2 regions of the Klebsiella sp. PL-2018 genome follow, and region 2 is predicted to be linked to the other one. Evidence: predicted binding sites of a transcription regulator. Region 2 holds the regulator's gene; the other holds the start of a gene.
What was found. Region 2 encodes Fur, which represses iron uptake genes when iron is present. Its sites were predicted from a motif close to ATAATAATGAGAACNACTATCAA; they were not measured.
Positions count from the first base shown of each region.

Region 1: a site for Fur is predicted at 3,242-3,264, ahead of fes (enterochelin esterase). Genes of this name have one in related genera too.

Region 1 is NZ_CP077673.1:1,578,198-1,582,876, forward strand. It holds gene MKleb_RS07305 (transketolase family protein) at 1-65, shown strand, start outside; gene entD (enterobactin synthase subunit EntD) at 121-744, opposite strand; gene MKleb_RS07315 (TonB-dependent siderophore receptor) at 813-3,062, opposite strand; gene fes (enterochelin esterase) at 3,335-4,534, shown strand; gene MKleb_RS07325 (MbtH family protein) at 4,562-4,679, shown strand, end outside.
Region 2 is NZ_CP077673.1:1,697,515-1,702,193, forward strand. It holds gene tcuB (tricarballylate utilization 4Fe-4S protein TcuB) at 1-337, opposite strand, end outside; gene tcuA (FAD-dependent tricarballylate dehydrogenase TcuA) at 324-1,727, opposite strand; gene tcuR (tricarballylate utilization LysR family transcriptional regulator TcuR) at 1,825-2,751, opposite strand; gene fur (ferric iron uptake transcriptional regulator) at 2,881-3,333, opposite strand; gene fldA (flavodoxin FldA) at 3,625-4,155, opposite strand; gene ybfE (LexA regulated protein) at 4,305-4,598, opposite strand.

The DNA of each region.
Region 1 (4,679 bases), 120 kb from region 2:
GGCTGCGCAAACACCACGGCTTCGATGCCGCTTCCGTCGCCGGGCTGGCGCAGAAAATGCGCTGACTTTACGCCGGCTTAAACCGATAACCCGCGCGGTCTGCCGCGCGGGTTTTGTTTTTTACGATGCGCAGAGCGTGATGACGTAGTCACCGGCCTTAATCCATTGCAGCCGATACTCCCCGGCGGAGAGCCGAAGAAGCAGATTTCCTTCCTTTATATACGTCACCTCAAAATCGCTGAAACCCACGCCGTTCTGTATTTCGGGCGGGCTGGCCTTAAATGCGCTCTCTTTTGCCGAAAACGCCAGCGTCAGCGCCAGCGCCGACGGCAGGCCGCTGGCGTCCAGCAGGCTTTTTTCCGCGCTATTGACGATGCTGCTTTCCAGCTCGGCCGCGAGGGCGGGAGACAGGATGCGCTCAATATCAACGCCGACCGGCCCGGCGGAGACAACCGCCAGCGCGCTGCGTTCGCAGTGGCTGATGCTGCCATACCACGGCGCGGGCCACAGGGGCTGGCGCCGATCGCCAACGGCAGGCACCTCTTTTTCACCGACTTCCCGCAGCGCGTAAACCGCGGCGATACGCCCCGCGAGGTGCTCGGTCTGCCGCTTGCGGGCGCAGTCGCTTAGCCGGGCATAGTGCGGCAGCCAGAGGAGATCTTCAGGCCGAAAGGTCAATGGGTCGAAATCGACACGCTGCAGCGAGCGATCGGCAAGCTGAATGATAGAACGTTGGGTTTGCATAGGGGGGATGTTAACAGATTCTCCCCGCCGCCCTCTATGGCAAGAGGGCGGGGGGAACGGCCAGACAATCAGAAGTGGGTATTGACGCCCAGATACCAGGTGCGGCCTGATTCGTTATAGGTATTGGCGCCCGCGCCAGCCATATAAGAAACATCGGTCAGGCTACCGGTGGTTTGCGCATTCCCCGCGCGCCAGTGGCGCTTGTCGAAGACGTTATCCACGCCGCCGGTCAGGCTGACGTTTTTGGTCACATCCCAGGTGGCGCTCAGGCCAACGATGCTGTATGGGCTGACTTCATCCGTTTCAGAACCCACCGCTGGCTCACCTTTGTAGTTATATTTCTTCGGCTGCTGCTTGCCGTACCAGGTGAAGGTCGACTGTACGGAAATATCCTGCTGAATCTGCCAGCTCAGGGTGGAGTTCAGGGTATATTCCGGAATAATCGACAGACGATCGCCGGTTTCCTTGTTTTTACTTTGCAGCATATAAGTGATGTTATTGGTCCAGTTCACCGTTTCGCTGACCGGCACGTTCAGGGTGCCTTCCAGACCTTCAACCACCGCTTTAGGCACGTTTTCCCACTGATAGATATCAGTTTTCACTTTACCGTTCGTAGTCTGCGAAATCGGCGCGTAGCCGGCTTCGATTTTATCGCGGTAGTCGTTGCGGAACCAGGTCACCCCCGCCAGCCAGCCGTCGCGTTTAAACTCAAGGCCAATCTCTTTGTTGATGCTGGTTTCGGCTTTCAGGTCATCGTTACCCATCATGTAGCAACCGGTACCGGTGCCGCTGGCGTAGCAGCCCTGGCCTTTGCTATAGAGAATATAGTTCGGGTTGGTTTGGTACAGGCTCGGCGCTTTATAGGCGCGGGCGATGCCCATTTTCAACGTGAAGTCATCCCCCAGCCCCTGAGACAGGTTGAGCGACGGGCTCCAGTTGTTGCCGACGATGGTGTGATGATCGAAACGCAGCGCCGGCGTCAGCATGGTGGTGTCGGTCAGCTCCACGTTGTCTTCGGCAAACAGGGAGAAGATCTCGGCCTTCGAGTATGGGCTACGGCCGGTGCTGTCATAGCCGTCGATATCGCCGCCCATAAAGGTTTGGGTATTTGACGCCAAATCCTTCATCCGCTGCTGGTTCCACTCGGTGCCCAGCGTCAGGTTCTGGTTAAACACCAGATCCAGCGGGATGTTAACTTCGCTGTGCAGCATCACGTCGGCCAGGTCGATATCGCTGAACTGGTTGCTGTTGAAGATACCTTCCGTACCGCCCGCCAGACCTTCGCCTTTACGCGAGTTACGGGTACGTTCGTACTGGGCCCAGTTGCTGGTGGTCACGCCGTTATCCCAGCCGCCGTTCCAGGTGACGGAATAAGTCTGGCGATAGAGGCGGTTCGTCTCTTTCCCGTAGTTCTCTTTCACCAGATCGTTGGTATTGGTGTTCTGCGTATCGCCCGCGTAGAGGTTGCCCTGACGGCTGTAGCCGGATTCAAACTCCAGCGACTGCATCGGGGCGAAATCCCAGCGCACGACGCCGTTAATGTTCTTATTTTTAACCCCTTCACGCCCGGCAGGCATGGTATTAGCGTACGCACCGGTACGCTCTGACTGATGCCCGTCGTTGATATCCCAGGCATCGGCCTGCGTTTTATCGAGGTTGCCCAGCAGGCGGAAGCTGAAATCGCCGCCCAGCGGGCCGCTGAGGCTAAAGTTGGTGCGTTTGGTCGAGCCTTCTTCTTTATGCTCCGGGGCGTTCATGTAGGTGTTCCATGAACCGTGCCATTCGCCGTCGCTTTTCTTGGTGATGATATTGACCACGCCGCCCGCCGCGCCGTTGCCGTAGCGCGCGGCCGCCGGGCCGCGAATGACTTCAATACGTTCGATCAGCTCCGGCGGTACCCATGAAGTATCGCCGCGGGTATCGCGCTCGCCGCGCCAGCCCAGACGCACGGAGTTGCGGCTGGTCACGGGCTTGCCGTCAATCAGGATCAGGGTGTTTTCCGGGCCCATGCCGCGAATATCAATCTGGCGATTATTGCCGCGCTGGCCGCTGGTGGAGTTGCCGGTCAGGTTAACGCCGGGCATGGTACGGATAATTTCCGACACGTCACGCGCAGGCGGGCGTTTACGAATTTCATCTGCGGTAATGGTTGAAACGCCGGGCGCCTGCAGGTTCTGCTCGGCGGCGGTGACGACCATGGTTTCATCAGCGGTTGCGGTTTTGCTATCGGAGGCGGTTTCCGCCGCGCTCAGCGGAAACGCAGCCCCGTAGATTCCCAGATTGACCAGCAAGGCCAGGGATTTGATCCTGTTATTCATTGTAATTCCTGCTTTTTGTCGCCACCTTCTCCAAAAGACCCTTCCCAGCGGGAGGAGAGGCGGTATCAATGTTGCCAGTCGAGGGCAAAGGGCGCTCCGTCGCGGACTAAATGAGCCCTCTCAGACATGTTTAATTTTGAAAGACGCGCTTCCCACAGCGCGCTAATACGCTATTGCAAATGAAAATAGTTATCAATAATATTATCAATAAATATTGCGTTTATTAATGCGTTTGTTGATAAATGTCACGATAAACATAGGGTTGAAAAGGAATGCATAAGACAGGAAGTGACGACTGGTGGCAGCATATCTCCGGCCCGCAAATCGAAGCCGTTGACGGCGCGTATCGGGTAACCTTCTGGTGGCGCGATCCGGCGGGCAACGAAACGTCTTCGGCCATCCAGCGGGTATGGATTTATATCACCGGCGTGACTGACCATCATAAAAATGCCGTACCGCAAACCCTGCGGCGCATTCCCGGTACCGATGCCTGGTGCTGGCAAACCACGCTTTCTCCGACCTGGCGCGGCAGCTATTGCTTTATCCCTTCCGCCCGCGACGACGACTTTTCCCCCCAGCTTTTTAACGGTGACGGCCCGGACCGCGCGCTGCTGCGCGAAGGCTGGCGCAGGCTGCTGCCGCAGGCGATTGCCGACCCGCTCAATCCGCAAAGCTGGAAGGGAGGGCGCGGCCACGCGGTCTCCGCGCTGGAGCTGCCTGCAGCCCCGGAGCAGCCGGGCTGGGCGCTGCGCGATGAACCTTATCCACCTCCGCTCTGCATCGAATGGCAGAGCCAGCGACTCGGCAACCGCCGACGGATATGGGTTTACGCCACCGGCGACGCGCAGCCGCAGGCGCGCCCGCTGGCGATCCTGCTGGATGGCCAGTTCTGGGCAGAAAGCATGCCGGTATGGGCGCCGCTGGCGGGCTTAACCCGCGAAAAACGGCTGCCGCCGGCGGTTTATCTACTGATTGACGCGATTGATAATCCGCACCGGGCCGCGGAGCTTCCCTGCAATGAGGCGTTCTGGCAGGCGGTTCAGGAAGAACTGCTGCCAATGGTTCACCGGCTGGCGCCTTTCAGCGATCGCGCCGACCGCACGGTGGTGGCGGGTCAGAGCTTTGGCGGCCTGGCCTCGATGTTCGCCGCGCTCTACTGGCCCCAGCGCTTTGGCTGCGTGCTCAGCCAGTCCGGCTCTTACTGGTGGCCGCATCGCGGCGGCGCGCAGACGGGTCTGCTGATTGACCGCCTGAGCCGCGGCGAATTACATCCGCAAGGGCTACGTATCTGGCTGGAAGCCGGTATTCGCGAGCCGATCATTTTTCGCGCCAACCAGGCGCTACTGGCGCATCTGGAACAGCAGACGATTTTCTGGCGTCAGGTTGACGGCGGGCATGATGCGCTGTGCTGGCGCGGCGGGCTGACCGCCGGGCTTATCCAGCTGTGGCAGCCTTTATGCCGTGATGAGTAACAACGCGCGCTTTACGAGGAATTAGACATGCAATTCAGTAACCCCTTCGACAATCCGCAAGGGCAGTTTTACATCCTGCGCAATGGCCAGCAGCAGTTCAGCCTGTGGCCGCACTCCTGCGCGCTGCCGGAAGGCTGGTCGGTGG
Region 2 (4,679 bases):
CGGCCCGACGATACAGGCTGCCGAAAGCCGCGGGCTGAGCATAGTGTTGATAGGTCTCCAGGCGCACTTCCGCCATCGCCTTCGGGACATTAATGGCAAACTCGTGCGGCGGCGCGTACTGACAGGCATGCAGGCAGGCGCCGCAGTTATGGCACAGGTTGGCCAGGTAGTTTATATCCGCTTTGCCAAAAGCCAGGCGCTGGGTCATGGCCGGAAACACGGCGCAAAACCCTTCGCAATAGCGGCAGGCGTTACAGACCTGCATCACCCGTTCAACTTCCGCTTCCGACTCGGTGATGATTTGCGCGTCAATGATCAGCTTTTCAAGCGATTTCATGGTGTGTCTCCTGCTGTGCCGAGCGGGCGGCCTGCTGGCCGGCAATGCGTCCGAACGTCGTACCGATGGACATGCCCACGCCGGCGGTATACCCCTTGCCCAGCACGTTGCCGGCCATCATTTCGCCGGCGACGAACAGGTTGCGGCTCGGCTTGCCCGCAAAATGGACGGCGGCGCGTTCATTAACGTACAGCCCAAGGTAGGTAAAGGTGATCCCCGGCCGTAGGGCATAGCCGTAGTAGGGCGGGGTATCGATGGGCCGCGCCCAGTGGGTTTTCGGCGGCGTCAGGCCGGATGTCGCGCAGTTATCAAGCCGGGTATGATCGAACTGGCCCGGCGTACAGGCGGCATTGTAGCGGGCGATGGTTTGCGCCAGGCGTTCCGCGTCCAGCCCCAGCTGGCGAGCCAGCTCTTCAATGGTATTGGCCCGGGCGCCGGGGAAAACGGGCGGCATAAAGTGGCCGATCGCTTTGCTGTCGATGATCGAGTAGCCGATTTGCCCCGGCTGGTGGGCGACCAGCCTGCCCCAGATGGCATAGCGTTTGGGCCAGAAATCTTCCCCTTCATCATAAAAGCGCCCGGCGTCGCGGTTCACGACCACCCCCAGCGACACGCAGTCCACGCGCGTGCAGATGCCGCCATCGTAGAGCGGCGCCCTGGCGTCAATGGCGACGCAGTGGGATTGCGAGGGGTCGCCAATAATGTCAGCCCCGGCGTCAATCATAAACTTGAGCAGCACGCCCTGATTGAAGCGGGTGCCGCGGATGAGAAAGTTATCGGCTGGCCATTCACCGCGCTCGTTCTGTCCCCATGCTTCACGCAGCCACTCGCGGTTAGATTCAAATCCGCCGGCGGCGAGGACGCAGGTTTTGGCGACGATCCTCTCTTCGCCCGCCAGCGCGGCGATGAATTCGCCGTTATCTAATTCGAGCGCCTGTACCGGCGTGTTGTAGCGGATCTTTACGCCCATCTGCTCCGCGCTGCGGTAATAGGCATTTATAAGAGCTTTGCCGCCGCCCATAAAAAAGGCGTTGGTGCGGGCCACGTGCAGGGCGCCGGAGAGGGGCGGCTGAAAGTTAACCCCGTGCTGGCGCATCCAGTCCCGGCACTGCGATGAGGTGCGGATCACCAGGCGCGCCAGCGCTTCGTTGGTGTTGCCCTCGGTGACGCGCAGCAGGTCCTGCCAGTACTCTTCTTCCGGATAGCTGTCGACCAAAACATCCTGCGGAGCATCGTGCATACAGCGAAGATTCCGCGTGTGCTGAGAGTTGCCGCCTCGCCATTCCCGCGGCGCGGCCTCCAGCAGCAGTACGGACGCGCCAGCTTCCCGGGCGGTTAAGGCGGCGCATAGCGCGGCATTGCCGCCGCCAATGACCAGTACATCCACCATTTATGGCTCCATTACGCTTTGCTTGATTGTTAAATTTGTAATGGAAATGTATGCGTTACGGCCGGCTGGACGCTATGGCGTATTGCTAAAGGGGGGTTTAGTTTGCGTAAAGGCTGGCGCCGGGCCAGCGACCCGACTCAACCAGCTGACGCATGACTTTCGCCAGTATTACGCGGGCCGCAAGGCCTGCCGGAGTCAGCTCATCATCGGAAAGGCTGACGAGAAAATTAGGTCGACTGAGTATCGGATTGTCGACGCCGATCACTCTCAGGGACTCGCTGTCGAGATGGGAAATTGCCGCCCCCGGCTGCAAAGTGGCGCCGAGCCCGTCGCGGACGGCGCGCATCAGCAGGGCCAGGCCGTCGATTTCAGCCACCACATCGACGCTCAGGGCATGCTCCTGGCAGATCGCCTCCAGCCTGCCGCGCAGTCCATGCCCCAGGCTTGGCATAATCAGCGGGATAGCGGCCAGCTGGCCAGGCGAGATGCTCGCTTCGGGAAGGGGAGAGAGCACGTCATGGGTGCCAATCAGAAACAGACGCTCTTCGAGAATAGGTCTGGCGCTCCAGCGCACAAGCTTCTCCTTCTGGAACACGATAGCTAAGTCAAGCTGGCGGGTGTTGATCATGCGTTCAAGGTTACCGGAGAGGCTCTCGACCAAATGCAGGCGGACGTCGGCATAGCTTTCGCGCATCGCGTGAATAAAAGGCACCCCGAGAACGGAGGCGGTGCTGGGGGCCATACCGACGCTGACGTGGCCGGAAAGGCGCGCCTCGCGCGCGGCGAGAACCGCATCATCGGCGTGACGCAGCGCGAGCTGCGCCTGGGAGTAGAAGGCGAGGCCGGCGCTGGTCGGCATTACGCCGCGAGACGTCCGCTGCAGCAGGCGAATGGCGAGTTCGTTCTCGAGGCGCGCCATCTGTTGGCTAAGCGCGGAGACGCCGATATCCAGGTCAAGCGCGGCGCGGCCCATACTGCCGGTTTCAATAATGCGCACAAAATAGCGTAGCTGGCGAAGCTCCATGTCGACTCTCCGTACACGTCAGGATGCACTGACAGTAAACGTATTGCAGCGCGAGAGAAAGAGGCGGCAGATTCCGGGCAAAAAAAAGCCAACCTTCAGGTTGGCTTTTGGCGGTATACGATGCGGTGATTATTTCTCTGCCGCGTCGTGGGCATGTTCATCTTCGCGGCAGTCGCCTTCTGCGCAGTGGCCGTACAGGTACAGGCTGTGGTTAGTCAGGCGAATACCGTGCCTTGCGGCAATTTCACGCTGGCGCGCTTCGATGGAATCATCGCTAAATTCGATCACTTTGCCGCAGTCGAGGCAAATCAGGTGATCGTGATGATGCTGCTGCGTCAGTTCAAAAACGGATTTACCGCCTTCGAAATTATGACGGGTGACGATGCCGGCGTCGTCGAACTGGTTCAGTACGCGGTAGACGGTGGCCAGGCCAATCTCTTCACCCATATCAATCAGGCGTTTGTATAAGTCTTCCGCACTGACATGATGGTTATCCGGTCCTTGCAGCACTTCCAGGATTTTTAATCTCGGAAGCGTCACTTTCAGGCCAGCTTTCTTTAATGCGGTATTGTTGTCAGTCATGCGGAATCTGTCCTGTTGCTAAACGATCTACTTCCTTCAGCGGAAGTAATACAGAGAATCACCCGATGTAATGCGTCTCATTATAGAACTGCCATGGTGAAATGAAAACTGCAAGCATCGGGCCTTGTATGCTGTCAAAAACGAGGCACTCGCTACAAAGTGCTTCACGCGACCCCGTTAAATCAGAGGACATTGTACAGATATGTGATTAAAAGTTAAAAACTTGTAGCTATAACTTTGATTGCTTTTATCTATCAATTCGGCGAAACCTGATGATTACGCCGTTCAGACTCAGGCATTCTTGATTTCTTCGAGGTGCAGTTCTTCAGAAATCTGTTTTACCCATTTTTCCACGCGTTCGTTAGTCAGCTCAGGCTGACGGTCTTCGTCAATGGCCAGGCCAACAAAGTGATCGTCATCGGCCAGGCCTTTAGAGGCTTCAAAATGGTAGCCGGCGGTCGGCCAATGGCCAACGATAGTTGCGCCGCGCGGTTCGATGATATCGCGGATAGTCCCCAGTGCATCACAGAAGTATTCAGCATAGTCCTCCTGATCGCCACAGCCAAACAGAGCCACCAGTTTGCCATTGAAATCGATCTCTTCCAGCGTCGGGAAAAAATCGTCCCAGTCGCACTGGGCTTCGCCGTAGTACCAGGTGGGAATGCCGAGCAGCAGGATATCGTGAGCTTCCAGATCCTCTTTGCTGCTTTTGGCAATGTCGTGAACATCAGCAACGTCTTTACCAAGCTGCTTTTGGATCATTTTTGCAATATTTTCGGTGTTGCCGGTGTCGCTGCCAAAAAAGATGCCGATGATTGCCATGAGTAAAATAACCTCTTGAAACTTAATGATGTGGTAGTGGCGTAATGCCCGCAGATAGGGGCAATGATAGCAGAACTGAGAAGGGCGCGGAAACAGCAATCACGCCCAACTGCACACTCTGCTACACGAAAGCTTATTTTTTGAGGGTTTTAGGCTTTATCCTGGTCGCGCAGGGCTGCCAGCTGGTTCATCAGCATCTCTTCGATGAGATCGCTGCGGTTCATGTTACGGGCTTCGGCCAGCTCATTAAGCGCATCGACAGCATCGGCATTGAGCTTTAGCTCCACGCGCTTCAGACCGCGACTCTTATCGCGTTTAAGCTGATTGCGTTTGTTGATGCGCAGCTGTTCATCGCGCGAAAGCGGATTCGTTTTCGGTCTACCCGGCCGACGCTCAGTTGCGAACAAATCTAATGTCGTACGGTCCGTTTGTTCTTTTGCCATGATTCAGAGTGACTTCGGGGGAAACAAGCTATCGGGCATAGCCGATGCAGACAGCGCGCCATAATACATCAGGCGACGGGC